One region of the Thermoanaerobacterium sp. R66 genome, then DNA from elsewhere that is predicted to be linked to it. Evidence: a T-box and tRNA genes for the amino acid it is inferred to sense, from the RefSeq annotation. Region 1 holds a T-box; the other regions hold tRNA genes.
What was found. The T-box of region 1 lies ahead of leuS (leucine--tRNA ligase). A T-box ahead of a tRNA ligase gene usually reads a tRNA of that ligase, here a tRNA-Leu.

Region 1 (7,693 bases):
AGAGCCAATGCCTGAACACCTTTTAAAGCCAAATCAGAATGTTCCTGCAACAATTTGTAAAAATCTACGCCTTTTGAAAATAGCCAATTAAACAATCCCATTTGCACCACACCTTTATACAGTTTTCCAAATCAAAAATAAAATTGAAGATATCGCAAAAGATGCCGGTATTGTGATAAACCAAGATGCAAACATGCCTCTTGCAAACTGCCACCTTACAGCAGTAGGTCTTTCTCTTGCACCAACTCCAAGTACAGAAGAATTGATTATCTGCGTTCCACTTGTAGGCAGTCCAAATACTGCAGCAGCTATAACTATGAATAGGGACGATATCTGCGCATTAAAAGAGTGAAACGGCTTAACCCTGTATATTCTGGTTCCAACGCTTTTAATCATTCTAAGACCGCCAAAAAGAAGTCCAAAGGATATCATAAAAGCCGATAAAACCTTAATCATGTTATGAAATTCACTGCTTCTTGAGAGACTACTTCCTATCGTCAATATATATATAAGACCCATTCCTTTTTGGGCATCATTAGCGCCTTGACCGGCATTTAAGATAAAGAGAGTCAAATATTGAAGCTTTTTTAAAACAGTATTGACTTTTACTCCAGCACTTCTCAAAATACGGCTTGTGGAATACATCACCAAATACCCTATCAAAAATCCAAAAACAGGAGATAAAAAAAGTGGAATTACGACTTTTAGCAATATTCCGTAGATGTTAATAGAATCAATCCCATATTTAATTATGAAAGGCCCTATCATGCCTCCAACTAATGCGTGTGAAGAGCTGGAAGGCATACCTATATACCACGTGATAAGATTCCAAACAACAGCACCAAGCAAGCCTGTAAATATCATGATATAAAGATCATTGCCAGCAATTGTAATGTATTTAAGCTTAAGCACGTCTTTGCTTATGGTGGATGCGACTGTAGTGCTTAATGTAGCTGTCCCGATAAATTGAGCTAAAGACGCTGTTATGAAGGCACTTCTTATGCCGATAGATCTTGACGAAATAATCGTAGCTATGAGATTTCCTTCGTCGTGAAACCCTGTAATAAAGATGTATAATAAAATAAAAGCTATTAAAGCATAGTGCAAATCCATTTTGACACCTCAATATATTTCTTGTGGTACATTATATTATGTGCAAATGACTCAAAACGTTAATGTACCACAACCATAAATATTATTCCATAGAAGCTCTTATGCTAAACACTGCTTTTAGCTCATCACCAGGCTTTAAAATTTTGACATCTTCCTTTGTATTCATGGAGTCAGGCTTAGCCATCCAAGGCTCAACACATATAAATTCTTTATCGTGTAATGCCCATACAACTACGTATTTAAAAACTTCATCGTATTCAAGAATAATTTTCATACTTCTTTTTTTATCTAATATAGAACACTTATTTGATTTAGGCTCAAAAATAAGATTTACCTCCGTCTTTTTAAAGTCAATCTCTCCATCGAAAGCAATCTGCTTTTTATCTATTGCATCATAGCATACATCTGAATCAACTGATATTAAGGCATCGCCCTTATTTTCAATATAAAAATACGGGTGAAATCCAGAGTAAAATATCATATTTTTCTCTGACTTATTTACATATTGTTGTTCTATTGTCAGCATTCCGCTCTTGAGAATATATTTAAAAATAAGTTCAAAATCAAAAGGGTATATTTTCCTTGTCTCGCTACTGCTTGTAAACTTTAATGTTATCGACGCAGAATCATTAGCATTTGTCTCAACTACATCCCATTTATAAAGCCTTGCAATACCATGCTGTTTCATGTTGTACTCTCTGCCATCTATCGTATATTTCTCATCTTTTAGGTACCCACAGATTGGAAAAAGTATCGGTATTCCTCCTCTTAAATTTTTCGTCGCATCGTACAGTGTTTCTTTGTCAAGGTATAAAATCTCTTTTCCATTATATACAAATTTCGTTATAACTCCTCCCCGCTCTGGCACAACTTCAAAAAAGGAATTATTTTTCAAATCATAAAGCTTGTATGTTTCAAATTTGTCCATATATTTTTCCACTTTATACATTTTTCAGCACCTCTTTTATTATTTTGTCTAAAACCTATTATACTATAATACCCATAAACTTTTCTAATTTTTTCAATACATATATTAAATATAAAAGTTAAAAATAATTTTGAAAAAATACTTTTTAGGAGTGTGATAGAGATGGCTGAGGGAAAAGGGCGTTATAAAAATCCTCCAAAGCCGGATGATCGTTCTGATAATGTCGGAAAATTGCAGGATATGATTCACGATACGATAGAAAATTACAGAGAAGCTGAAGATTATTTGAAATTGCACGCTGAAGAACTTTCTCCAGAAGAAATCGCAAGAATCAAAGAGAAAAATCGCCATAGACTTGAAAGCATCCATGGCATGAGAGACGAAATCGTAGACGAAGTAGAAGCCGGAAACGGAGTAGACAAAAAAGATTAAAAAATAGGCAGTTTCTCACTGCCTATTTTACAACTATATTCACAAGCCTACCTTTTACAACTACGACTTTAACTATTTCTTTGCCGTCAATGTATTGTTTTATGCTTTCTGCTGAAAGCGCAGCATCTTGAATTTCCTTCTCACTCGCGTCTGGAGAAACTTCGAGACGTCCCCTTACCTTACCGTTGACTTGTATTGCTATCTCAACAACATCTTTTACTAAAGCTTTATCATCGTACTCTGGCCATTTTTGATTAAAAACAGAATAGGTGTATCCCAATCTGTCCCACATCTCTTCTGCAAAATGCGGTGCAAACGGCGCCAGAAGCCTTACAAGATCTGCAATAGTTTCCTCGTACAATTTTGTGTTTTTAATTTCCACGTCAGCATCGTATTTATAAAGAGCATTTACAAGCTCCATTATCCTTGCTATGGCAGTATTAAACTGAAACTTTTCAGCATCTTCTGTGACGCTCTTTATGGTATAATTTCTCACATAATTAAGCTCTTTCTCATCTTTTGAAATCTCATCTTTGCCTTCTTTGCCTCTGTCTTCTATAAATTTATCTACAAGCCTTTCAATTCTCTGTATGAAGCGGGACATAGCTTTTATACCGTCATCATTCCACGGGCCACCTTCAGTAAAGGCAAAGCCAAACATCAAGTACATCCTAAATACGTCTGAACCGTATTCATTGATGTACTCATCAGGTGATATTGTATTGCCTCTTGATTTGCTCATCTTGTTTCCATCAGGCCCTAAAATTATGCCTTGATGTATGAGAGATTTAAAAGGTTCATCGAAGTCCAGATATCCTAAATCTCTCAATGCCTTAGTGACAAATCTGGCATATAAAAGGTGCATGCATGCGTGCTCGGCACCGCCTATATATTTGTCAACTGGTAGCATCTTATCAATAAGCTCTTTGTTGAAAGGCTCTTTGTCGTTTTTGTTGTCAGGATACCTTAAGAAGTACCACGATGAATCAACAAATGTATCAAGTGTATCAGGATCTCTTAATGCTTTGCCACCGCATTTAGGGCATGTAGTATTCATAAACTCCTCAGATTTTTTAAGGGGCGACTCCCCATCCGGTGAAAACTCCACATTGTATGGCAAAAGAACCGGAAGATCTTTTTCAGGCACGGGCACCAGTCCGCATTTCTCACAGTGTATTATTGGTATAGGTGCACCCCAATACCTTTGCCTTGATACAAGCCAATCCCTAAGCCTGTAATTTACCTTAAGTGCTCCTTTGCCTTCTTTCTCAAGCATCTTCACTATTTCTATCCTTGCATCTTCTGATTTACTTCCTGTAAAATCACCGCTGTCTACAAGAATACCGTATTCAACAAATGGCAGTGAGTCGTCTACGCCATCATTTCCCTTGATGACTCTCTTTATTGGCAAGTCGTACTTCTTAGCAAATGCATAATCTCTCTCGTCATGGGCAGGTACTGCCATGACACAGCCTGTCCCATATGTAGCAAGAACGTAATCGGATATCCATATAGGCACTTTCTCACCTGTAATAGGGTGAATAGCGTACGCTCCTGTAAATACGCCTGTCTTCTCTTTTTCCGTTGAAAGCCTCTCTATCTCGCTTTGTTTTCTGGCGTATTCTTTATATTCTTCTACATTTCTTCTATGCTCATCTGTCGTTATGAGATCTACTATCTCATTTTCTGGAGCTAAAACCACGTATGTAACACCGTATAGCGTGTCAGCCCTTGTCGTAAAAACTTTAAACGATATGTCTTTGCCATCGACTTTAAACTCTATCTCAGCACCATCAGATTTTCCTATCCAGTTTCTCTGCATCATCTTCGTCTTCTCAGGCCAATCCAGCTCATCAAGCTTATCTAAAAGTTCTTCTGCATAATCAGTTATTTTCAAAAACCATTGTGTCAAATCTTTTTTAGTGACTTCAGAGCCACATCTTTCACAAGTGCCTTCTACAACTTGCTCATTTGCGAGGACTGTCTTGCAGCTTGGACACCAATTGACAGGAGCCTTTTTCCTATAAGCCAAACCTTTCTTGTACAGTTGTAAGAATACCCATTGTGTCCACTTGTAGTAATCAGGCAAACAGGTTATAACCTCATAATCCCAATCAAATGTGGCACCCATCTCTCTTAACTGTCTTTCCATAGTCTTTATGTTTTGAAGGGTAGAATCCTGTGGATGTATGCCTGTCTTTATGGCATAGTTTTCTGCTGGCAATCCAAACGCATCAAAACCCATTGGATGAAAAACTTCATAGCCCTGCATCCTTTTCATCCTTGCCCATGAATCAGCAGGCCCGTAGTTATACCAATGCCCTGCGTGAAGCTTAGCACCTGACGGATACGAAAACATCTCAAGACAGTACAGCTTTTTATCAATGTTTTCCGGGTTAAACTTGTATAGTTTTGTATCCTCCCACTTCTTTTGCCATTTTTTATCAATATCCCTTGAATAAGCCATCTTCTCACTCCTATTAATATTTTTTTGCATAAAAAAGGCTTTACATCACAAAGAGACGAAAGCTACGCTTCCGTGGTACCACTCTTTTTGACGCAAGCCCACTTGTTTCATATAACGGTACAACCGTGCATACTTTTAATATGCATGCTCAATGGCGAGTTCAGCTAACACAATGCCTTTTCCCACCGTCATAAGGCTCTCTGAAAAAGTCTTAGCCTACTACTCCACATCATTGCATTATCAATATATATTTATCAATATTTTATTACAAATGCTCTTAAAATGCAATATGATAAATCACCATTGGCGACCTGGATCGTCTGCCATAGAATTAACTGTTGCCGCAGGATACAGCACATTTACATGGTCAACAAGATTTGTCGTATCTGATATGACAAATTCAAGCTTGTAGTCAGAATTCATCGTATATCCTAAAACAGTTTGGCTTGTAGTGCCGCTTATAGTGGCTTTATACAAGGCTTTTCCCAATACATTTTCAATATCGCTTCTTGAAATGGCTTGTAATCTAGGATCAAATGACCTTGTCTCAAAAACCTGCATTCCTTTATTAAATCCAAATACAAGATCCTTCTTTGTAAAAGTCGTATAAGTTCCCTTTGCAGATGAAATATACTCTTGCTTGTCAGGGTTTCCATACACCTTTTCTATGTCATCTATAGTAGTTTTACCTGTGACAAAATCGCAGTTTATTACTTTACCTTCTTTAGCAAGGCTTACTATCTGATTTAACAAACCAACGTTGCGATTGTCTACAACAGGATTCTGATCTCGTTTATCACTATTGCCATTATTATTATCATTGCTGCTCTTATTTTCATCTTTTGCATTATTATCAGAAGTTGAATTATCATTTGTTGCAGTTTTTTGGCTTTGCGATTGTTGGTTTCTTCTTTGTGCTGTATTAGAATTATTGTAAAGCAGGTATCCGGCAAAAATCGATACAGCAACAACAAGTGTTATCAATAAGATGTATTTTTTCATAATCAATCCTCCAATTTTTTATTTATTCCCCCACACAAATGATAACCTTATGCAATGCCTTTCGTCAATGGCTTTAAGGGAGATTTAATACATAATTAATGTTTTTAATACTTTTTTGATAATTGCTTAACAACATTACACTATAGTGTTAAAATATAGTTAAATAGATTGATGTTGGAGGTGATATTATGGTAAATGGCACATCACCCAAAAAATTTGACGCAAAATTTATAACAAGAACAGCTATTTTACTGGCATTGACTATAATCGTACAATTTATCAAGATGCCACAGCTTGTAACAGGCTCAATCGTAAATGCGATGCTTATTGTATCGGCTTACTTTGTAAGTGTCTGGTCTGGCATCACAATAGGGCTTTTGACGCCAATCATCGCTTTTTTAGTAGGACTTATGGGATTTCCAATGCTTATACCATTTATAATGATTGGCAATGCACTGTACGTAGTGCTTTTCTCGGCTATTAAAAACAACATCATAGGCATGATAACAGGGGCAGTTGTAAAGTTTTTATGGCTGGCAGCTTCCGTAAAGTACATTCTCGTAATGTTTGGCGTAAAAGTACCGCAAAAAATTGCAGCAGCCTTTACATTCCCGCAGTTAGCTACTGCTATAATCGGTGGAATACTATCCATCTTTTTAATATTCATCTTGACAGGTTATTTCAATAAATCAAAGGAGTAGGTACATACCTACTCCTACTCAATTGCTTCAACATTTTTTAAATTGGTCATCTTATTTGAAACCCTTAAAACATATTCTATCAAAAAGCTTTCTTCATACCTTAAAAGCTTTGAATCAACGTTTTCTATAGTATCTGTAAACCAATGATAATTTTTTATAGATCCGTCTTCATCCATGGATAAAAACGCTATAGCGTCGAATCCACTTGCTAAGACAGGCAGTGCATCTGTGGGCAAAAGCAAGTTTTTCCTTCTCTGAACCGTATTTTTTGGATACTCTTTTGCCATAAGATCTACAACATCTAAAAGCATTTTGCCTGCTTTCCTGTATATTAACATACCTTCTCCTTCAAGGTATGTCAACTTTCCTGCCCCAAGATTATCCAGTATTACAAACTGTGTATCACCACTTAACAACTTTCTATATTTTTTTAAGAAATATTTCATTCCCCTTTCGCCAGTCTCCTCGCTGCCTGTAAAGAGGAAAATTAGTTGCACGTCGTCCGGAAATTTATCCATGTTATTTGCATAGTGATCTGCAATTGCTAATGCCAAAGATACACCAGAACCATTGTCATTAGCGCCGTTTGTGTACTTTCCACCTAACTGGCATATAAGCAAAAACACGACCATTGCAAATGTTATAAGTATGCCTAACCCCAATAAAACGTTTGATACAAAAGAAATGTTCATCACTTTAAATGCGATACCTAATGGTATCAAAGCAAATCCCACATAGCCAACGTTAAAAATCATTTTTAATCTGCCAACAATTTTGGGACTAAACATCAGGCTGCCTTTTTGAGTATCAATGTGGGCAGATATAATTATCTTCTTTTTGTCGTTTTTTTCGAATTTTGTGAATACGTTTTTAGATCTGTGTTTAGGCATTATGCTTGTTTCAAAAGACCTGCCGCTTAGCTCTAAAACCAGCAAAAATACTGCAATAATGGAAATTAAAAACTCCACGACATTTAAAAATTTATCGTATACAAGCGATGCCGATCCCATAATGAAAAGAAGGATACCAAACTGAAGAGGCAAAATGTAA
Region 2 (7,693 bases), 310 kb from region 1:
TTAATATAATCATACCTTCTTCATCGATTATATCAAATAGCTTCATAGAACGTGCCAATTCTTCTTCAGCAAGTTTGTACGCTCCATGCCGATAATAAAGTTTTCCTAATCTCAACAAAACATCTTTCTCATTTACCATATTAAGCATATTTAAAGATTTTTCAAATAAGTCAAATTCCTGAATCTCAAACAGTTTGTCGAGTACAATAAAAATAACATTTGTATATGTGCCAGTGTCTTCGACGCCTATTGGCAATATCACATCTTTTTTAAGCAATAGGTCAAATTTGAAAAATACTTTATAAGCCTCTATAAAACGTTTTTTTAACAACAACATTTGATTCTTAATGCTTTTTCCAATCAACAAGCGGCAAATAATATTATTAATATAACTATCAATGGTGTATTCACCGCCATCCACCATTTCAAAACATTCTGCAGCTTCACCATATCTGTGTAGATACATCAATGTTCTTCCCTTTACATAATACGTTATATTATTCTTCAGTGAATTTAGTGCCATGTCTATAAATTTTAGCGATTCATGATACTTGCCATTTAAAAAAAATATATCGCTTATAATCGTATACGCTTCAGGTGACAAATCAAAATGCGAAACAATCTTCTCTATCGCAGTCTTCTCATCGTATCTGCTGAAATAAGCGTATGATAATTTATACAGTATTGCTTTATTAGTTGGATTAAGTCTAAATGAATTTAAAAAACATTCAATAGCATCGTCAAAATTTTTTGCATCCATAAAAACTTCACCCATGGCAAGGTAAGCTTTAAATCCGCCTACGCCTGTTATAAATCTATCGATAAGCGGCGGTTCACCCATATCTATACATCTTCTAAAACAATTTATGGCTTCTTGGTGATAACCAATCCTATGGTATAACATGCCTTTTAAGAACACCACATCAGTTACATTCGGATATTTTTCAATAGACTCATTGCATAAACTAAATGCTTCGTCAAGCCTATTTAATTGATTTAAACAAATGATCATCCTGATAATCAGTTTTGTCGTATAGCCAGTTTTAATGTTTTTTGAAAAATCAAAAGACTTCTTAAAGTAATTATACGCGCGTTCATAATCGCCCAACGCCATGTACTCCGCTCCAATATTGAAATTGTGAAAGGGATTGTCTGGATCTCTTTTTAGCTCTTTTTTCAGTATAGACATGTTCCTGTTTCTTTTATCTTTTTCTTTGATATTTTTGTGCAAATAGCCGTAGTGATAAACTTTTATCGGAACTTCTGCTACATTTCCACCATGATTTAATATTGAAATCAATATCTGTTCATGAATGGACCCAATAAATCTGTACTCAGCTTTATTCTTAATGATCCTTACATTTAAGTTGGAAAGAGCATCTGATCCTTCTTCATCTCCTACATAGCTTATGGTTTCAAACAAATATGCATCAATTTTATCGTCTTTCAAAAGCGCCTTTATCATTTTTTTACCAGCTTCATCAAGCTCGTCGTCAGCATCCATCAGCAAAATCCAATCGCCTTTTGCCTTATCTAATGAAAAATTTCTGGCTGCACTAAAGTCATTATTCCATTTATAGTAAAATACTGTTGCACCGAATTTTTTCGCTATGTCAACAGTTTTATCAGTACTGCCAGTATCCACGATTATAATTTCATCGACTACGTCGTAAACGCTTTTAAGGCATCTTTCAAGATTGTCCTCTTCATTTTTTACGATCATGCACAGGCTTAACATTTGAATCCTCCTTTCGAAAATATATGGGGCATAAAGCCCCATCGTTAAACCTGAGCGTTGTAATAAAATTCTGCAGTAGCTGCGGCACCGCCCGTGTCGTAATACAATCTTGTATACTGCATAAATTTTACAGCAGTCAAGACTGTAATAGATCCGCCTGCCAGACTAATACTATTGATGTCGTCAACAAAATAGGTGTCAGTAGTAGTAGGACTTATCTGGAGTTTAATGGAAATGGTATTAGTGCCTGTATTCGTTATATAATAAGAGTACATGGATTTGTTGCCTGTATTCTCCATTAGAACAACACCTGTTCCAGTTACACCTGCAATGCTTGTGGAGTCTTCTAAGAATGTCCTGCTTCCAAGTGTAAATGAATCAGTTGAAGCAGTAAGAGGTCTTATATCTAATGATGACGCAGTTACAGTCACTGTTCCAGCAACTGTGACCGTACCACTGCTAATAGTCACAGAATCAGTTGCACCACTTAGCGGTCTTATATCAAGATTTGATGCAGTAACCGTTAAAGTTCCTTGTGCCGTTACTGTACCTGCTACAGTCACAGAGCCATCAACAGTTGACAAAAGCTTTCCTGTCGTCGAATCTAACAATAGAGGCGTTGGTGTGGTGCCTTGCATTCCATGAACCAAAGTTTTTAGTTGTTCCGCCACTGGATTAAAAACTATATTGTTAGGCATCTATATCCCCCCTCTTTTTATATATTATGGAGATATAGCTCTTTTGTTACAAAAAATATATATTATAATATGTATAGAAAAACTTGTATATAGAATTGTACTTTCTAAGCCTTATCTGCTATTGACATTTTAATGAATATTAATTATAATACCATTGTTAAGGTTTTTGACTTAAAGATTTATGTGCGGATGTGGCGGAATTGGCAGACGCGCTAGACTTAGGATCTAGTGTCTTTGACGTGGGGGTTCAAATCCCTTCATCCGCACCAAAAACATATAGGCTGTAATAGAAATTTACATAGAAAAAAAGGCGCTGACCTACTTTTAGGTTAACGCCTTTTACTTTTAAGAATATCAATACATACTATCCACGGATCTTTTATGAAAAGTTGAGATAATAAAGTAGGTCTGAAAGTTGCGTTTTTTCAATGTCCCATTTCCTTTTATAAAGTTTAACCACTTTATATGGCAGGTTTAGGTTATTTACAAGCTTAAAAAACTCATCGTCAAGCCAAGGTGGTGTCCATGCACCCGATCTGCATATATGTATAGCTGCTGTATATATACCCTTAGGCAATTCATCAATATCATTGTAATACCTGACCGGAAAAAGTTTATTAAAATCTTTAAAGTCTTCTGGCTTTTCAGTCGTATGATGGCTGTACACTATATGAGCCTTTTTTATCCGACCTTCACTTAACAGTTTACCCATCCAATTAGCACAATTCAACTTAAAGTTTACCGAACTAATTCCTCCATATCCTAAATCAGCATGCGTATCTAAAGAGTACACTTCTTCACATTTATTATTTATAGCTATATGATATGACAACATGTGAGACTCAGACACGTACACTTCAATGTCTTTTGCAAAGATAAAATGTTCCCTTATCTTATCCCAAAAATCATCCAATCTATAAGATATGGACACTGATTTTTCTATGTCAATACCTCTCAAATAGCTTTCTAAATGCCTTTTATACCATATCCACTCTATATTTCTTTGTGTCTCAGTGTAAGAATTCAACCACTCTTTTTTTAAAGGAATAAAATAATCCCAATCTATACTTAATAGACTGCGAACCATATCCCTTCATCACCTAAAATGCTTAGAATAGTGGTTTCTCTCTATTTTTCAAATCCCATCCATTATTATATCACAATGAACAGAATAAGTGAGTTCATCTTCTTTATGCTTGCATACAATAAGTACCTCTTGCCATAGAATATTGACGTGTTTTATGACTGCCCTAATAAAAAAACATTTTTGACACATTGACTATAGTTTTGATATAATTTATTCGTAATTTCTTTTAACGAAAGAATGATTCAAATGCAATCAATGGGATATCGTGGCAAGAGATTTTACAGAGAGACTGATGAAAAGCCTCATATCACGAAATCACTTATTTTACGCATACTAAAGTATTTTTTGCCATATTGGAAGCTAATGATAGTATTGTTTATGACTGTTATTTTTACTTCCATATTAGGCGTAATTCCATCTATACTAACTAAAAACATAATAGATATTGCACTGCCAAAGAAAAACTTGACGCTTTTGGTTGTATATATTCTTTTGTCGTTTGCAACGACATTATTGCTTAATATTATTGCTGTTGGACAATCATATTTAAACAGCATTGTCTCAAAAAGCATAATCAGAGACCTAAGATCCATCATGTACAATCATTTAGAGCACATGTCTATAAGCTTTTTTTCTAATGCAAAAACAGGTGAAATAACTTCCAGAATCAATAACGACATTGGTGGAATAGAAAGTGTATTTTCAAATACGTTTATTCAGCTTTTGTCTGGTATATTTGTATTTCTAACAACTGCAGCAACTTTGTTCTACACAAATTGGATGCTTGCCATCGTCAGCCTTCTGACATTGCCTTTGTTTGTAATACCTACAAGAAAGGTTGGCAAAAGACGCTGGGAAATAGCACTTAAAACCCAATCAAAACTTGCTGAATTGACAAACATAATAACTGAAACTCTAAATATAAGCGGTATGTTCCTTATTAAGCTCTTTACAAAAGAAAAAGAAAAATATAAAGAATTTGAAAAAGTAAATAATGAAGTGACACAACTTCAAATAAGGGAAACGATCATTGGCAGATGGTTTTTTATGACAATACAAACTTTTATCGCAATAGGGCCGATGCTTATATATTTGGTTGGAGGGATAATACTCATAAAGTATAACAGTATTACAATAGGCGGAATAGTCATGTTTGTATCACTGATATCAAGGCTATATGGCCCAGTAAACACATTTTCAAATATACACGTGGATATTATTAGATCATTGGCATTGTTTGAACGAATTTTTCAATATTTAGATTTAAAAAGCGAGATTTATGAAAAGGAAAATTCCATCGTTGTTAATAACGTAAAAGGTGATATCAAATTCGATCATGTTTATTTTTCTTATGATGGTCTGCACGATACTCTTAAAGATATCAACTTTGAAATAAAGCCTGGTCAAATGGCAGCTTTAGTTGGACCAAGCGGAGCTGGGAAAACTACCATTACTTATCTTCTTCCCAGACTTTATGATGTGAAAATGGGAAAAATTTTTTTAGATGGAGTAGATATAAGAGATGTCTCACTTACTTCTCTAAGAAACCATATAGGAATGGTTACACAAGATACGTACCTTTTTAATACAACTATAAAAGAAAATCTACTTTTTGCACGCCAAGATGCCACAGATGAGGAAATAATAAATGCGTGTAAAGCAGCATATATTCACGATTTTATCGAATCTCTTCCTAACGGATACGATACAATTGTAGGCGATAGAGGTATAAAATTGTCTGGCGGTGAAAAACAACGCATATCCATTGCAAGGACATTACTAAAAAATCCCAAGATTATAATATTTGATGAAGCTACATCAGCACTCGACTCCAATTCTGAGTTTTATATACAAAAAGCATTAGAACCTCTTTTAAAGTCCAGAACCAGCTTAGTAATTGCCCATCGTCTATCCACAATAATTGCTGCAGACATAATATTTGTTGTAGTAAATGGTGAAATAGTTGAAAAAGGAAGCCATGAAGAACTTTTAAAAAAAGGAGGCGTCTACAAAGATTTGTATAACACCCAGTTTAGAATGAAAGAATGACGCTTTGATTTTAAACTCTGCGCCATTAATATCTTTCAAAAACTTTTTTGTTTTTTAGTGTGTTTTTATTTAAAAAGTGATTTCGCATACAAAAAGGGTATCGATAAAATCTCGATACCCTTTGATTGACTTAAATATTAGTGCGCCATTAGGGACTCGAACCCCAGACCCGCTGATTAAGATTGAACATTTTATTTTTTAAGTAGTTTTATTTATTGCGTTAGCAAAATGTTAGCATGTTTCGTTAGCATATTTCTGATTTGAAGCAGGCATTATACTCATTTTAAGAAAACACATTAGGAAACATCCAATAAGCCATAAAAAACAAAATACATAAAATTAAAGAATAATACAAAATATATTTCCAGCTTTTGCTTATATCTCGAATATCTTTATGAAAAATTAATCTAAAAATAAAATCTGCGACAAAAATTATTATCATTGTGCCGATAAAAATTAATAAGTATTTGTACAACTTTAAAACCTCCATAGCGAGTTGTCGCGCATTTTCTTTGTTCCCTATCATGAACATAGCTATACTTGAGAACCATGCTGAAAAAGATCTGCAATCCATTCTGCGTCTTTTACATCTGTCTTCCGTCTAGGAACAGCCTTCATGTCTCTTGCATTTATTACTATAGCACCTAATCCGAAAAGCTCGAATATATTGTATAATGGTTTCCAATAAGAAGCAGTGCTGTCCATGGCTATCATTTCACACCTTTCATTAAGTAGCCATGCAGTGAGTTCTCTTAATTCTGCTGTTGTTGTTCCGTACTCACGGATTTCCTCATCATTGCCACATTTAAAGCAATCATTTTTTGGTGTGTACATCAATCCCCCAACAACTCTCGTATAATCTATCCATCACTTTTCACCTCATAAATGAAGATTTTACGGCGCGGTTCCTTTATATTCCCTTATTTTACTATACGTCCTTTTGAACATTTTGTTATGGAAAGGTGGTTATACAAAAAGAAAGCCCCATCAGTTTATTTTACGAATTTGAATCTCAAATAGTCCCCACTCTCTGTGCTGTACACTCTAATTATACCACGATTATTACTGTCTATCGTGATGCTGTCAAAGCATAATGTTTATTTTGCATAATCTGGCAATTTGTCTATATCCGATAGAGATTTATTTTTAAAAAATGAGTATATAACAATAAACAATGTGATTCCGGATAGAATAAATACCAATCGATAATTCAGCACACTTACACCTAATAGATTCTTAATAAAATCAATGAATCTATTGTCTACAGTAAGAATGTTTTTGAATCCAACATCTGTAATAGGACCTACAATAAGATATGCCACAGGCATAATGCAACGAATAATCATGGATCTTGCTGTATAAACACGTCCTTGCAGTTCCTTAGGCGTTTTTAACTGCCAAAGTGTCCCAGCAGCCACATTTGAAATCGGAATAAATAGCAAAAATAGCATTCTGCAAAGCGATACGGTAATAAACGATGCCCTAATTCCTATTAAAAGTAAGAAAACTGACGCACTAAGAATACAACTCTTTATCGTTTTTGTGTAGGAAGCATCGCTTTTATGTAATGTAGCAATGAAACTACCAATAAACATGCCAATTCCGCCAAATGTCTGAACAATACCTAACTGAGTGCTGTTTCCAATTGAAAGCATTAAAGGAGTAATGAGTACAACAGCAAGATTATCCAGAAAATTAGCAATTGCAAAGAGAAATACCAATAATGTAAGCCCCTTTCTTGCAAAAATAAACTTAAAACCATCATTCAAATTATTAATAAATTGATTCCAGCTCCATCTGTTTTCTCTCACTTTTTCATTTTCAAATTCCTTATTAAATATTCTTGCAGGGAAGAACATCCAGATAGCCATGGAGATGACGTATGTCACCAGATCAATTATAATGATTCCTTGTAATCCTATAAATGTATATAGAATGCCTGCAATTACAGGTGTCAATAAGTTATTTAATGAATCACTTACTTGATTCATGCCATTTTGCTGTTTTCAGATTTTCTTTGTCTACAATGTACACAATTGATGATTGGACAGCAGCACTCTCAAACAGATTAAATGCTGCAATCAACAAAATAATGATGTAAGTAATAAATAAGTTAAAATA
Region 3 (7,693 bases), 1.2 Mb from region 1:
ATGACTGGCGTATCAAAAGACAAAATAGAAAGCTATATAGATGAGGCTTCAAAAAAATACGGCGTCAGCAAGGATTTGATAGATGCTGTCATAAAAGCCGAATCAGACTACAATCCTTATGCTGTATCAAGCGCAGGTGCAATGGGCCTAATGCAGTTAATGCCGTCAACAGCTCAGTATTTAGGTGTGACAAATCCTTTTAACCCAGAAGAAAATATCGATGGTGGGACAAAACTGCTGAGCCAATTGCTTAATAAATACAACAATACTGCATTGGCTTTAGCAGCATACAACGCAGGAGAAGAATCCGTAAATAAATACAACGGCATACCACCCTATGAAGAAACCGTAAACTACATAAGCAAAATATTGAATGACACATCCGATGGTTCAAAATAAGTATGACCACCCGTAAAACGGGTGGTTTGCTCTGGTGTCGTTACTTTTTTGCTTTTTCGTTCTACTACAAAAATTTTTCTTTTAGCCATTATAACTATTATATTCTAATATATTCTAATCTGTTTTTTATTTTTGTCTGTTTGTTTTTAATATCTATATTATAAGAAAGTTATACGTCAAAAATTATAAAATTTACGCAATTCCGATTTGATAAGTTCTTTAATGTCCTCATTTACATCTACTAAAGGCAATCTTACTTTGCCACCTAAATTTAGACCTAATATATCCAATGCCGCTTTGATTGGTGCAGGATTAGGGGCTTTAAACATGCTCTTTTGAAGTGTATATATATCAAATTGAATCTCTCTTGCCCCTATTATGTCTCCAGCTTTATATTTATTTATCATTTCTTTTATTTTTTTGCCAGCAACATGTCCTGTCGCAGCAACCGCACCATTACCTCCAAGACATAGATTAATAAAGATATTAGTATCTTCGCCTGTCAAAATAGAAAATTCTTTTTTTAATTTACTTCGACATACCCTTATCATCTCAGAAGTATTTGTAATATCGTTAAAACAATCTTTTATACCAATTACATTGTCAATATTTGCTACCTTAATAATTGTATCAATACTCATATTAACTGCTGTCCTAAATGGTATATTATAAATCATAATTGGTAAATTTGTGTGTTTAGCTACAGCCTTAAAAAATTGATAAATACCATCCTGATCTGGTCTAATATAATATGGAACAACTATTAACAGACCATCGGCTCCAATATTTTCAGCATATTTAGTCAAACTTATTGTTTCATCTAAGTTTGCACCCCCAGCACCGACAAAAATAGGTACTCTTTTATCAGCTTGTTTTACTGCTCTTTCTATAACTAATTCCTTTTCAAGATGTGATAATGATGTCGATTCCCCAGTTGTTCCAATTGGAATTATAGCATCTGCACATTGTTCTTCTATTAAGTAATCAACGAGTTTGTCAAATTTTTTAAAGTCGACTTTACTCAGATCATCAGTAAATGGTGTAATACATGGAATAACTAATCCTTCCAACTTATGAATATTACTCAATTACCACACACTCCTTGTTAAACTTTATTAAACTTGTGCATACCTCAAGAGCTTTAATTTAAGCCGTTTTATGATATACTTTTTTCATATCACAATAAAAATTTTTATTTGATGTGTAGTCTGTCTACCTTATTAAACATTAAATGAAAAAAATCCTACGTATATAACTTCAACAAGTTTTAATATTATTGACCTTCTTATCTTTTAGACTATTATTCTCATCATGATAGTTATAAATCATAAACGCTGAAAAATTTAGAAAAATTTCCGTCCTCATTGATTATCTTAATATATTCTTAATAGTCCTCTCAATGTATATGCAGAAATTTCTAGTAAACAATTATATGATTGGCTAAATTCACTTTGAGTACAGACAAAAAAATCTGTCAGGATTTTTAAAGAAAAATTAAGATATCAGATTAAACCACTCTTATTCATGTAAAGTGTCACAATTAAAAGCAAAAAACACTTTGGAATTTGCAATTATTGATTGCACATCAAAAGTATTACGATTACAAAAAACAATTATAGCGACAGTAAGAATATCCTTTAAAACATTACTCAATACATTAAAAAATACGTTATGTCGAATCGTTTTAACTATCAACGTTTCTATAATAGAGATTACATCATTTAGAATAAATTGTCAATCATTTTTTGAATCAAATTTTAAATTAAAATTAAAACCACAAATTGTAATATTAAAAGAATTAATAAGCAAAAACGCCCACAAAGCTGAATATATAAATGTAAAATCGCAAACATAATAAAAAAGGGGTCATACCCCTTTTATTGTTTATATTTAGCATTTTTATACCTTTGTTGCGAGCTTAATATCTTTTTTCTAAGTCTTATACTTTTAGGCGTAACTTCCACAAGCTCATCATTAGCGATGAATTCCAAAGCCTCTTCAAGAGACATCTCTCTTATAGGTGAAAGTCTTAATGCCTCATCTGCAGTAGCAGAGCGCAAATTAGTAACATGCTTTTTCTTACATACATTGACATCTATATCGTCACTTCTGGAGTTTTCACCAACTATCATGCCTTCGTACACTTCGACGCCTGGACCTACAAAAAGAGTTCCTCTTTCTTGTGCATTGTAAAGTCCATAAGTCGTTGTAGTGCCAGCTTCAAAAGCCACTAAAGACCCTCTCGATCTTGTAGGTATATCCCCTTTGTACGGTTCATAGTCATAGATTATAGATGTCATTATCCCATTTCCCTTGGTATCAGTAAGAAATTCAGAGCGATATCCTATGAGGCCTCTTGTCGGTATCTTAAATTTCAGCCTTAATGTACCAGGTTTTAAAGTGTGCATATCCATAAGCTCTCCTTTTCTTGAGCCCATCTTTTCCATGACTACACCCATGTAATCTTCTGGTATGTCAATAGTAACAAGCTCAATAGGTTCGTGCTTGACACCATTTATCTCCTTTATAATCACAGATGGCTTAGATACCTGAAGCTCATATCCTTCACGCCTCATAGTCTCTATCAAAATGGATAAATGCAGCTCGCCACGTCCAGACACCTTAAATGCTTCTGTCGTTTCTGTCTCCTCAACCCTTAATGCTACATTCGTTTCAAGCTCTTTAAAAAGCCTTTCTCTTAAATGCCTTGATGTTACGTATTTGCCTTCTCTACCTGCAAACGGACTCGTATTTACGCCAAATGTCATGGAAATGGTTGGCTCTTCTATTTCAACAAAATCTACAGCCTCTGGCTTTTCTGGGTCGGCTATCGTCTCTCCAATCTCAATGTCGCTTATGCCTGATACAGCTACTATATCACCTAATTTAGCATCATCAACCTGCACCCTTTTCAAACCTTCATATTGATACAGATTGCTTAATTTAACATTTTGCAAAGACCCATCTCTCTTGCATATTGCCACATTTTCACCTGATACGATTTTACCTCTAACCACTTTTCCAATGGCGATTCTTCCAATGTAATCATCATAGTCAAGTGTGGTAACAATAAGCTGCAGTGGATCATCTATATTACCTTCTGGCGCCGGAATCTCTTTTAAGATAGTATCAAAAAGAGGACGCAAATCTACTGATTCATCCTTTAAACTTAACTTAGCAATGCCTTCTCTGGCAGAAGCATATACTACAGGAAAATCAATCTGATCATCATCAGCACCCAATTCAATAAAAAGATCAAGGACTTCATCGATGACTTCCTCTGGCCTTGCATCAGGTCTATCGATTTTGTTCACAACTACTATAGGTTTTAAATTAAGCTCTAAAGCCTTGCTTAATACAAATCTGGTCTGAGGCATTGGTCCTTCGAAAGCATCTACAAGCAATAATACACCATCAACCATTTTTAGTACCCGTTCTACCTCGCCGCCAAAATCAGCATGTCCAGGCGTATCGACTATGTTTATCTTTACACCATTGTACCTTATGGCAGTATTCTTCGAAAGAATAGTTATTCCTCTTTCTCTTTCCAATTCATTTGAATCCATTACTCTTTCTTCGACTTTCTCATTCTGTCTAAAAATGCCACTTTGCTTAAGCATTCCATCTACTAAAGTTGTTTTCCCATGATCAACATGCGCTATTATAGCTACATTCCTTATATCGTCCCTTACAAACCCCATTTAGGTTAACTCCTTCCATACAAATGCAAATTTTATACAATATATAATGATATATTAATATGCTTAAATAGTCAACAAACTATAAATATCACCTAAAAATGCATCAAAAAAAGACACATGAAAGTGCCTTTTTGTCTTTATGCATATTTACTGTATAACTCTTCTGGCTGTAGCATAATGAGCGCTGTAGTAGTCTTCATACAAAGAGCTTATCATGACTTTTCCAGCACCAGATGAAGCGTGCATAAACTGTCCATTTCCTATGTATATCCCAGCATGGTTTATTATGCTGCTCCCTAATGTCTTAAAAAACACCAAATCTCCAGGCTGCAAATTAGCTTTGTCAACGTACGTACCTACTGTAGCTTGATCATCAGCTACCCTCGGCAAAGTAATTCCGACGCTTTTAAAGACGTATTGAGTAAAACCGGAACAATCAAAACCCGATGGAGATTCACCACCGTAAACATACCTCGTTCCTAAAAACTCTTTTCCAAAGTCAATAAGCCTCGAGGCAATGCTTCTATCAACATCACCCCTTGACACCGTACTTGAAGACCTTAATGAAAGGTACTTGCCGTATATCCAGCCTACAGTTCCATCTGAAAGCTTTATGTTGTACCAGCCATTATCCTGTCCAATCACTGTAACCACATCGCTATAGTTTAACTGTGTAATAACCTTTGACGACAAGCTTCCGCCATTTCTGACATTTACACCGTTTCCAATGACAACGCCACTTCCCAGATCTGCTGCATAAATATGTGTAAGCATCGAAGAACCCACCATCGTCATACCGAAAACGGATACACCAAAAATAAATTTACCTAATTTGCTATTCATAGCTAATCTCCTTCCTTTTGCCTCCGGAGTTAGTTGACGGGTGCGGGATAGAAGGTACCCCTACTGCATATGGCAGATTAACCCCAAACATGAAAAATCCTCCGTACCTAAATAGGATTCGGCAAGATTGCTAATATGTACAAGTTTCTTTTATTTTATCAAAAACGATTAATAAAGTCAATGTTTTCATAATAATTTTTTAAGATTTTTTTAATAAACTCTTAATATATTTTATAAAAAATTTATAAATTTGTTACAATCTCTATAAACAAGCGGCTTATTGTAGTATAATTTTACTTGATGTACGAAAAGGAGGATATAAATGAGCCAAATAGTCATACTTCAAAAAATCGCAATAAGCATCATCATAATATTTTTTGGTTACGCAGTAAAGAAAATGAAATTTTTACCTGCGGAAACAGGAAAAGTCCTGAATAGTTTTATAATCTACATAACATTGCCTGCCAGCATCGCAAAAGTTTTCTTGACTACAAAAGTAAATACAAACTTATTCGTTTTGACATTATCAGGCTTTGCTTTTGGTTTCATCACTTTTATTATAGGCTTTTTAGCCTTTAGAAACGCAAATTTAAAAAGAGAAACAAAAGGTACTTTGATCATATCTCTCTGCGGATACAACATAGGTCTTTTTGCTTTCCCGTTTGTCCAACAAATCTATGGCAACAATGGTCTTTTGCACATCGCAATGTTTGACATGGGAAATTCATTTAATGTCTTTGGAATCGCATATATCGCTGCATACGCATTTTCTCAGAGTGATAAATTAGATCTGAAAAAAGTATTTAAAAAGATCTTGTACTTTGTACCTTTTGACACTTATATAATAGCCTTCCTTTTGAATGTCATGGGTGTTAAATTCCCAAGTTTAATCGTCAACCTGGCAGAGCAAATTTCGATGCCGAATACAACATTAGCTTTGTTTGTAATAGGGTATTTTCTTGATTTTAATTTAGAAAAGGATGAAATTTTATCACTAGTTAAAGGACTTGCCATAAAATATGCGCCAGGCATAGCACTGTTTTTTGTCTTGCCTATGTTTTTCAATACTGCATCGATGACAATTAAAGCTATAATGTTAGGGACCATCATGCCGACAGCGCTTGTAGCAGTCATATATTCTGATGAGAGAAATCTAAACACCAAACTGGCATCGATCTTTATAACGACAACGACGATTGTTGCGATTGTATTCATGTCAATTATAATGGTAAAATGGCATTAAAAAAAGCCTTTTGAAAGGCTTTTTTTATGTAAAATATTTATTTTCATTTTGGTGCGGAGGGCGGGACTTGAACCCGCACGGAAAACTCCATACGCCCCTCAAACGTACGCGTCTGCCTATTCCGCCACCCCCGCGTCACAATATCGTCAGCACATTAGTCATTATATAATGTTTTTTTGTTTGTGTCAATACCTTTTTGCATAAATTGCGATTCAGTAAGTATTATATAGACAAATATGAATTCATGCCTGTCTATATTATCCTTTTTAATTTTGCATTCTCTATCCTTCCAGGAATTCGGCCTCTTTTTGCAATAGGTTCTCCTTCTACTTCTTTAATATCCATCGTCATGTCTATAGGAGATGCATCTGATATATAGCTGCCAACGCCAAATGCATCTGCACCGCTTAATGCAAGCTCTTTTATCCTTTCTGGTGTAAGCCCACCAGACACAATGATCTTGACATTGTCAAATCCTTTTTGATTAAGCCTCTGCCTAAGCTCATACACAAGACTTGCCGTTACGCCTCCTCTCTCAGACGGCGTATCCAATCTTATGCCATACAACCTATCTCCTAAAAATTCAGCCACCCTCAATGATTCTTCAATTTCATCTTTAAATGTATCTACTAAAATAGTTATTTTCTCATCTTTAGGCGTTATCTCACTGTAAGCTTTAGCTATAGTAAGAGTGTCGCCAGCTATCAGAAAAGCCGCATGTGGTACTGTCCCCTTTGGCTCGCGTCCTAAAAGCTTCGCGCCTAATATGCAACTGGCATCATCAGCGCCACCTATTAGTGCTGCCCTTTCCATGACAGGAGCCACTGCAGGATGCACATGTCTTGCACCAAAACAAAGTAAAGGCTTGTCTGGAATAACTTCTTTAAGCTCTCTTGCTGCAGTAGCCCATCCGCATGAACTTGCCAACATACCCAATATCACAGTTTCATACGTACCAAACTCGCTGTACGGTCCAATGATTCTCATAACAGTCTCTTTTGGTTCAAAAGTCTCTCCTTCATCTATAGACCACACTTCAATGTTTTTATCTTTTAAGACATTTTTTACTTCAGGCAACCCTGCAAAAACACCACTTTTTCTTGCAAATATCTCTGCCGTAACGACTTTCCCGTCTATTCCTAAATGCTTTAAAATATCTTGCGTCCTTAGAAAATAAACGTCTGTAGTCGCGCCATTTTTTATTTCGTCATGTGTGGCAGAAAAAAATTCCCTATCGCTACTCACCTTAACTTCCCTTAAGTCTTCAAGATGCTTTATAATTTTCATATGTATTCTTCTCCCTCTCTATAATCTAAATATCCTAAGTAAGATTGTCGTAATGCCAAGGGCTATCATTGGTCCAACCGGTGCTCCCTTAAAGAAGCTTACACCAATCACAGTACCCAGCAAAACACCTACAACACCATTTGTATCTACTTTCATGGCATTAAGGCCTATAGATGCCAATACAGCTACAATTATCCCAGCAATAACTGTAATAACCCCT
Region 4 (7,693 bases), 740 kb from region 1:
GTTTTGGATTTGATTCAAAAGCAAATTTAGTGCTGGATAATGTTAATCTTTTAATAAACAAAGGGGAATTTGTATGTCTTGTTGGTCCTTCTGGTTGTGGAAAGTCTACACTACTTAATATAATTGCCGGCCTCGAAAGTGCATCATGTGGCAGAATTATTTTAAATGGTAGTGTAGTAAATGATGCAGGCATTGATAGAGCAGTCGTGTTTCAAGAATCTGCTCTTTTCCCCTGGCTTACAGTTATAGAAAATGTAGAGTTTGGGATGAAGATGACAGGCATCAAAAATGAAGAAAGAAAAAGAAAAGCTATGGAATATTTAAAAATGGTTCACCTTACAAAATTTAAAGATTCATATATTCATCAATTGTCTGGTGGCATGAGGCAGCGGGTTGCACTTGCAAGAGCTTTAGCCATTGATTCTCAGGTGCTTTTGATGGATGAACCATTTTCAGCCCTTGACAGTCAAACGAGAAATATCTTACAGATGGAATTGCAGCGAATCTGGATGGCTACGAAAAGGACAATTGTCTTTGTTACCCATAATATAGAAGAAGCAGTGGTATTGGCGGATCGCGTCGTTGTGATGTCCACTAATCCAGGAAAAGTTAAAAAAGAATTTAAGATAGAGCTTTCTAGGCCAAGAAAACCAGAAAGTACGGACGTAAATTACTATGTAAGGAAAATAATGGATGAGTTAAGGGAGGAGGTAGAGAAAGTTGCAAAAGCTGAATATGACGGTGATTGGAGTGTTGAAAAGGATTTGTTTCTATCTAATGTTGATAGCAATATGGGAAGCGGCATATAAAATAAATGCAGGAACCGTAAAAATCTGGAATGCAAGTATTGTACCTTCTCCAATCTCTGTTTTTCTTCTAATCATTAGACTATTCGAAACTAAAATGCTTATATATGCAATATTATCCAGCATGAGAAGACTTGTAATTGGATACTTAATATCTGTTGTTATTGGTTCTATCATAGGTTTTATAATGATTCGATTTAAATATATTGAAGAAAATTTCAGCTCGTTGATATTGGGTTTACAGACTTTACCTAATCTTGCATGGGTTCCTTTTGCAATTCTTTGGTTTGGATACAACGAAAGTACAATAATTTTTGTAATAGCCATTGGTTCTATATTTTCTATTAGTCTTGCTGTAGATTTAGGGATTAAAAACGTAAATCCGATTTATTTAAAAGCAGCTAAGACAATGGGGGCTAAAGGATATAAATTATATTCAAATGTGATCATTCCTGCCGCGCTTCCAAGTATAGTGTCAGGGCTTAAGGAAGGATGGGCATTTGCTTGGAGAGGTTTGATTTCTGGTGAGATGTTGGTATCTGCAACAGGTCTTGGACAGATTCTTTCGAAAGGAAAAGAGACATCTGATATAAGCCAGGTTGTTGCTGTAATGCTTGTAATTTTAATTTTAGGTTTAATCATAGATAAATTCGTATTTGGAAGAATAGAAAAATCAATAAGGTGTAGATGGGGTTTGATGTAAAATTTTTATATTATGAGGTGAGATATAATGAGCATAGATAAATTAGATCTTGAATTATTAAACAATGAATATAAAGATAAAAGTCCTTTTGAGATTATAAAGTATATTTATGATAAAATTGGTGCATCTCGTGTTGTATTAGCATCAAGTCTTTCAATAGAAGATCAGCTTTTAACAGATATACTATTGAAGATTGATAGTAAGGCAAGGATATTTTTTATCGATACTGGAAGACACTTTCAATCAACATATGATCTGATGGAACGAACAATGAGGAGATATCATTTTAATTACGAAGTGTATACTCCTGAAAGCCAGGACTTAGAGCCATTGATTAGAAAATATGGTCCGAATCTTTTTTACCAAAGCGTTGATCTTAGGAAAAAATGCTGTGAAATTAGAAAAGTAAAACCGCTAAAAAGAGTTCTTGCTACGGTTGATGGATGGATATGTGGCTTAAGAAGAGAACAATCTGTAACTCGTGAGAATATAAATATATTTGAGTGGGACTACATTCATTCTATATATAAGATAAATCCCATTGCATTTTGGACTGAAGATATGGTTTGGGAATATATAAAAAAAGAAAATATCCCTTACAACAGCCTTTATGATAAAGGCTTCAGAAGCATTGGATGTCAGCCTTGTACAAGGGCTGTAAAGCCTGGAGAAGACGTTAGAAGCGGAAGATGGTGGTGGGAAGATCCAGATAAAAAAGAATGTGGACTTCACATTCAAAATAAAACTGTTGAATAAGCAAACATCAAAAAACTCGTTTAAACTATGCATTTTAGATGCATAAACTTGAACGAGTTTTTTTGATGTTATATGCAAAAATTCTATACGTTTGATAAAAATTTTAGAAGGAATTTCTATACTTTTATAGAAAATATGTATAATATAAATGCAAGTGGTAAGGGAGGTGATGCTTTGAAAAAGAATAAAAATTTTATTAGACTAATTGGTTTATTAGTAGTAGCTATCGTGTTATCAATAATTGTAGGCAAATATTTTTTTGCAAAAACAGTAAATTCTGAAGAATTCTTAAGAGATAAATACTCAAATAAACCCAATTATAGTATCAAAGTGCAAAAGACAAACAAGCATTTTTCAGGTTTTCTCGGACAAGATGGAGAAAATATTTATTTAGATTTGTTTAGAGATGGAAAATACTTTGGAGGATCAGTAGCATCAATAAAGCAAAGAGATTTGGTATGGGTTTATCAATTTCAGCAATATGAAACTCTTGTTGTTGTTTATGGATATAATCCTGATTTAAATTATCTTTCATATTACCTTGAGATTTCCAGCACTACTACTGAACCCAAAGTAATTAAAAAGGATATATCGAAAGAAAAATACATCCTTGATATATATGTACTTGATACTAAGTATAATGGTACAGCTAATCTTCAACTTGCTAGAAAAAACTAATGAATAATAATATAGCAAAATTAAAAAAGCAGGATCCCTACATCCTGCTCTTTTATGATGCGTAAAACAGCAACCTTTAAATTTCTTTGTTATTATATAAAGACTTTTTTTATCTTAATAAAATAAAATTATTGGCTTATCTTTGGTGCCGAAGGTGGGACTCGAACCCACACGGTATCGCTACCACTGGATTTTGAGTCCAGCGCGTCTGCCAGTTTCACCACTTCGGCACGTCACATTAGATATATTATCATATAAAAACTAAAATTTCAATACCTAATTTAAAAATGTTGATTATTTTGTTAAGACGGGATAATATATATGTATCGAATACATGTGTGGAGTGAATTTTATGGGCAATGAAATGAATGATAGCAAGGAAAAGGCAGTATTAGTGGGAGTAATTATAAATGATGATGATAATGAAAGCATGGACGAATTAAAAGAGCTGGCAGAGACAGCCGGTGCAGAAGTTGTAGGTGTAATGACACAATCAAGAACGAACATAGATAGGACAAGTTATATAGGTAAAGGCAAGCTTATGGAATTAAAAGAATTCATTGAAAATAATGATGTTAGCATGATAATTGTTAATGATGAGCTTACGGGTATCCAGATTAAAAATATCGAAGATGTTGTGAATAAGAAAGTAATCGATAGGACAGGTCTTATTCTAGACATTTTTGCGAAAAGAGCAAAGTCGGCAGAGGGCATACTTCAAGTTGAACTTGCTCAGTTGAAGTACAGATTGCCGAGACTTCAAGGAATCGGAAATGATTTATCGAGGTTAGGTGGTGGTATAGGGACAAGAGGTCCCGGTGAGACAAAACTTGAGACAGATAGGCGACATATTAAGGAGCGAATAAGAGCGATCGAAGCAAAAATAGATGATTTAAGAAGACACAGAGAGCTTTTAAGAGGGAGAAGGAGAAAAAATGAAGTTCCTGTTGTAGCCATAATAGGATACACAAATGCTGGCAAATCTACATTGATGAATGTACTTACAAATGCTTCTGTCTATGCTGAAGATAAGCTTTTTGCTACGCTTGATCCAACAGCAAGGAAACTTGTTTTGCCATCTGGGCGAGAAATTGTTTTGATTGATACAGTTGGATTTATAAGAAAGTTGCCACATGATTTAGTGGAAGCTTTTAAGTCTACATTGGAGGAGCTAAAATATGCAGATGTCTTACTTCATGTTATAGATATATCTGCGAAAGATGTAATGCATAAAATCGGTGTAGTTGAGGGTGTTCTTAAAGCTCTTGATGTCATTAATAAGCCTAAGATAAATGTTTACAACAAATCCGATCTTTTGGACAAGGTGCCTGAAAACAAAGGTGATAGTGTATATATTTCTGCTAAAGAAAGAATTGGGATTGATGAATTGTTAAAGGCGGTTGACAGATTTGCATACAGTGATTTGTTTATTTTAGATTTCTATTTCTCTTACGCAAATAGTAATGAATACTTGTTTTTGAAGAAAAACTCTAAAATTTTAAAAGAGGAGTATGATGAAAAAGGAATCAAGATAAAAGCACAAGTAAGTGCGATGGAGAGAAATGTGTTGAAAGATTTTATTGTCTCTTGATAGCGTTATATTCAGCACTTTCTTGTGCTTTTACATTTTTTACAATCTGAACTATGTTTTTGTATGCTTTTGTCACTCCATATGATACAAGAGGTCTTCCTATTACAGGCATTTTCAAAGCTATGGACGTGAAACCACCTATTTTCATTATCCAGTTTGTAGCAGATGATGTATCAATAATAAGCAAACCATCATTTGTATTGAATAAATGATAATATAGATCTTTTAAAGCTGGCTCCACGAGTTTTTTTCCGTTTTTTACGCCTAAAGAATATACGTTGTTGCCATATTCATCTGTACCTATTAAGACTATATGACCTGTATCATTTTGACCATTTAATCTGTCAAACATAGGAATTCCTTCAATTTCTGATTTTGAAGGAATTTTATCTGTTGGCAGCATCCCAATATGGATGTAAGAAGCTATAACCGATGTATGAGTTCCTCCGTAACAGTGGTATATAATATGCATTCAAATCGCTCCTTTCAAATATATTTTTGATTGAATCTATATTAATTATTCTAAGACTTTTAACCATTTTTAGAAACGAAGATAAATTTATACATAATTTTCTTTTATTGTGGAAATAATAAAATAAAATTAAAAATAAAATTTTAGAAGGAATTTAAGAGTTTATAAAGAATATTATATAATAAGCAAATATTGTGATTAAATCACAATAAATATAAAAAGCTTAGGGGGCTTATATATGTTAATAAGAGAATGCTCTGGTGGAGTTGTATTTAGGGGAGATGAGGTATTTCTCCTAAAGAATGAAAAAAATGAGTGGGTATTGCCTAAAGGCGCAATTAGAAACAATGAACTGTCTGTTGATGCAGCATTAAGGAGAGTACGGGCTGAAACCGGCTTAAAATCTTTGAATGTCCTGTCTACTGCTGGTGAAACTAGTTACGAATTCTATTCTGTTACACGTCAACGTCCTGTCTACAATAAAATCACATGGTATTTAATGTCTACAGATGATCGAGAATTCAATATTAGCAGTGAAGATGGCTTTTCAGACGGCGGCTTTTACCCAATTGAGAAGGCTTTGGAACTTATAACTTATAGTCAGGACAGGGCTTTAGTAAACGTTTCTTATTACAAGTACAAATCTTTAAACAAGGTTATTGCATAAAAATAAAAGCCTTATGGCTTTTATTTTTATGCAAAAGTTTGGTATAATTTATTACGAGGTGGTAGTTTGCTCTATACTTATAAAACGATATATAAATATGGATGTAAAGAAGTAGAAATAAAGCGATCGCGGTTTATAGGACACGCAAAACCTGTACAAAACGAAGATGAAGCAATCGAGTTTGTAAATAGTATAAAAAGTGCTCATAGGGATGCTACTCACAATGTGTATGCTTATATTTTAGGAGAAAGGGATGAGGTACAGAGATATAGCGATGATGGGGAGCCTTCTGGCACAGCCGGCGTACCTGTTTTAAATGTTATAAAGAATGAAGGATTAAAAAATGTAGCTGTTGTTGTGACAAGGTATTTTGGAGGTATACTGCTTGGTGCTGGTGGCTTAATAAGGGCTTATGTCAAGAGCGCAAAGTTAGGGCTTGAGGCTGCAACTATCGTTGAAAAGATCCTGTTTAAAAGTTTGTACATAACTGTAGATTACACTATATTTGGCACAGTACAAAACGAGTTGTTGAAAAATAATTATATAATTAAAAATATCGAATACACTGACAAGGTTATATTGACTGTGTACGTTAAATATGACGAAAGAGATGACTTTATAAAGCATATTATAAATTTGACAAACGCAAAATCTATCATTAAAGAAGGAAATGATTTATATCTCTATAAAACGGGTGATAAATATTTAGAATAATCATTTTGTACCTTGTATAGAATTTAATAAAATCAATTTGAATTGCCACATATTCTGGGGGTGCATTAAATGAATTATTACAAAGTCTTGATTTCATGTGGTCATTTAGGCAATTCAAAAGAAATAACTGTTACAAGGTACTTTAAAGCTAAAAATATAATAGACGCTTTTGAAAGCGGCAATAGAATGCCGAGAGCCAAAAGAAAACATTCCCATACATCTGTTTTACTTGTTAAACCTATTGATGAAATGTCATATATAAACGGAAAATGCCAAGAGAGGACAAATAAGTATCTAATGATAAGATAATTTGAAAGGTGTGATAAAATGGATTATGTTGAAGAAGCTCTAAAGAGAAAGGTATGGGCTGTTGTAGGTGCTACAGATAGAAAAAATAAGTTTGGGTACAAGATATACAAAAATTTAAAGTTGGAAGGTTATACTGTTTATCCTGTTAACCCTAATTATGAAAGTGTTGATGGTGATAAGTGCTACGAATCATTATCAAAGCTGCCAGTTGTTCCTGAGGTTGTTGATATGGTTGTATCACCTAAAATAGGTGATGCTTTTGTTGAAGAAGCGGCAAAACTCGGTGTGGATATTATTTGGTTTCAGCCGGGAGCTGAAAGCGATGAACTGATTGAAAAAGCTAACAATTTAGGACTTAATGTTGTTTACAATACGTGTGTAATGATGGAGACAGATAGGCGAAAATAATCAAGTTTCGCCTCTGCCATCCCAATTGATGTCATTTGTAACATAATAGTTTTCGCATACTTCCAGTTTAGATCTATTTATTTTAAATTTTTTACTTGATTTTTTTATTTTGCGCTTTTTCATTTTGTTTTTCACCTATCTTTTGCTTTGATATTATTTCGTAAATTCCCATGATAAATAGGAATACCGCAAATAGCCTTTTTAACATGTATGAATTGATGTAAATTGATATATATGAGCCGATAAGACTTCCTACTAAACCGCTTAATATTATATTTAAAATAATATTTAAAACTACATTTTTTTGCTTTAAATGATATAGGAGTGCGATGGTGGCTGTCGGAATGAATGATAACAAATTTACACTTTGAGCCATGTGTTGCTCAATATTTGCAAAAATCGTCAAACTTGGGATTAAAATTGTTCCACCGCCAATACCCATACCTCCAACGATACCAGATAAAAAACCTATTATAAATAATTTCATTGCATTGTATCCCTTTCGAATTTATTTAGTCAATAAAATCCTTATAGACGCAGCAATCATTATTATTCCAAATATTTTTCGCAAATACTTTATAGGTACTTT

Region 2: it encodes a tRNA-Leu, which carries the amino acid that the T-box ahead of leuS (leucine--tRNA ligase) is inferred to sense. The anticodon was not compared.
Region 3: it encodes a tRNA-Leu, which carries the amino acid that the T-box ahead of leuS (leucine--tRNA ligase) is inferred to sense. The anticodon was not compared.
Region 4: it encodes a tRNA-Leu, which carries the amino acid that the T-box ahead of leuS (leucine--tRNA ligase) is inferred to sense. The anticodon was not compared.

The regions. Positions count from the first base shown of each region.
Region 1 covers NZ_JAEUWW010000001.1:1,652,617-1,660,309, forward strand. The annotation lists gene JJQ93_RS08400 (DUF47 domain-containing protein) at 1-101, opposite strand, end outside; gene JJQ93_RS08405 (inorganic phosphate transporter) at 115-1,113, opposite strand; gene JJQ93_RS08410 (aldose epimerase family protein) at 1,196-2,041, opposite strand; gene tlp (small acid-soluble spore protein Tlp) at 2,204-2,473, shown strand; gene leuS (leucine--tRNA ligase) at 2,496-4,940, opposite strand; T-box leader at 4,989-5,182, opposite strand; gene JJQ93_RS08425 (YjgB family protein) at 5,238-5,942, opposite strand; gene JJQ93_RS08430 (ECF transporter S component) at 6,131-6,643, shown strand; gene JJQ93_RS08435 (M28 family peptidase) at 6,658-7,693, opposite strand, start outside.
Region 2 covers NZ_JAEUWW010000001.1:1,345,087-1,352,779, forward strand. The annotation lists gene JJQ93_RS06880 (TPR domain-containing glycosyltransferase) at 1-1,738, opposite strand, end outside; gene JJQ93_RS06885 (DUF6385 domain-containing protein) at 1,783-2,436, opposite strand; tRNA gene JJQ93_RS06890 (tRNA-Leu) at 2,622-2,705, shown strand; gene JJQ93_RS06895 (arginase) at 2,816-3,523, opposite strand; gene JJQ93_RS06900 (ABC transporter ATP-binding protein) at 3,761-5,572, shown strand; partial or broken gene JJQ93_RS06905 (IS110 family transposase) at 6,079-6,440, opposite strand; gene JJQ93_RS06910 (MFS transporter) at 6,670-7,563, opposite strand; gene JJQ93_RS06915 (MFS transporter) at 7,547-7,693, opposite strand, start outside.
Region 3 covers NZ_JAEUWW010000001.1:491,837-499,529, reverse strand. The annotation lists gene JJQ93_RS02265 (lytic transglycosylase domain-containing protein) at 1-399, shown strand, start outside; gene dapA (4-hydroxy-tetrahydrodipicolinate synthase) at 576-1,469, opposite strand; gene typA (translational GTPase TypA) at 2,277-4,100, opposite strand; gene JJQ93_RS02250 (C40 family peptidase) at 4,248-4,943, opposite strand; cyclic di-AMP (ydaO/yuaA leader) riboswitch at 4,947-5,077, opposite strand; gene JJQ93_RS02245 (AEC family transporter) at 5,266-6,186, shown strand; tRNA gene JJQ93_RS02240 (tRNA-Leu) at 6,236-6,320, opposite strand; gene JJQ93_RS02235 (nicotinate phosphoribosyltransferase) at 6,439-7,473, opposite strand; gene JJQ93_RS02230 (DUF441 domain-containing protein) at 7,492-7,693, opposite strand, start outside.
Region 4 covers NZ_JAEUWW010000001.1:912,528-920,220, reverse strand. The annotation lists gene JJQ93_RS04575 (ABC transporter ATP-binding protein) at 1-809, shown strand, start outside; gene JJQ93_RS04570 (ABC transporter permease) at 778-1,509, shown strand; gene JJQ93_RS04565 (phosphoadenylyl-sulfate reductase) at 1,537-2,265, shown strand; gene JJQ93_RS04560 (hypothetical protein) at 2,440-2,943, shown strand; tRNA gene JJQ93_RS04555 (tRNA-Leu) at 3,087-3,173, opposite strand; gene hflX (GTPase HflX) at 3,296-4,534, shown strand; gene JJQ93_RS04545 (DUF3189 family protein) at 4,521-5,006, opposite strand; gene JJQ93_RS04540 (NUDIX hydrolase) at 5,245-5,673, shown strand; gene JJQ93_RS04535 (YigZ family protein) at 5,740-6,387, shown strand; gene JJQ93_RS04530 (hypothetical protein) at 6,457-6,696, shown strand; gene JJQ93_RS04525 (CoA-binding protein) at 6,715-7,104, shown strand; gene JJQ93_RS04520 (sulfite exporter TauE/SafE family protein) at 7,196-7,591, opposite strand; gene JJQ93_RS04515 (sulfite exporter TauE/SafE family protein) at 7,613-7,693, opposite strand, start outside.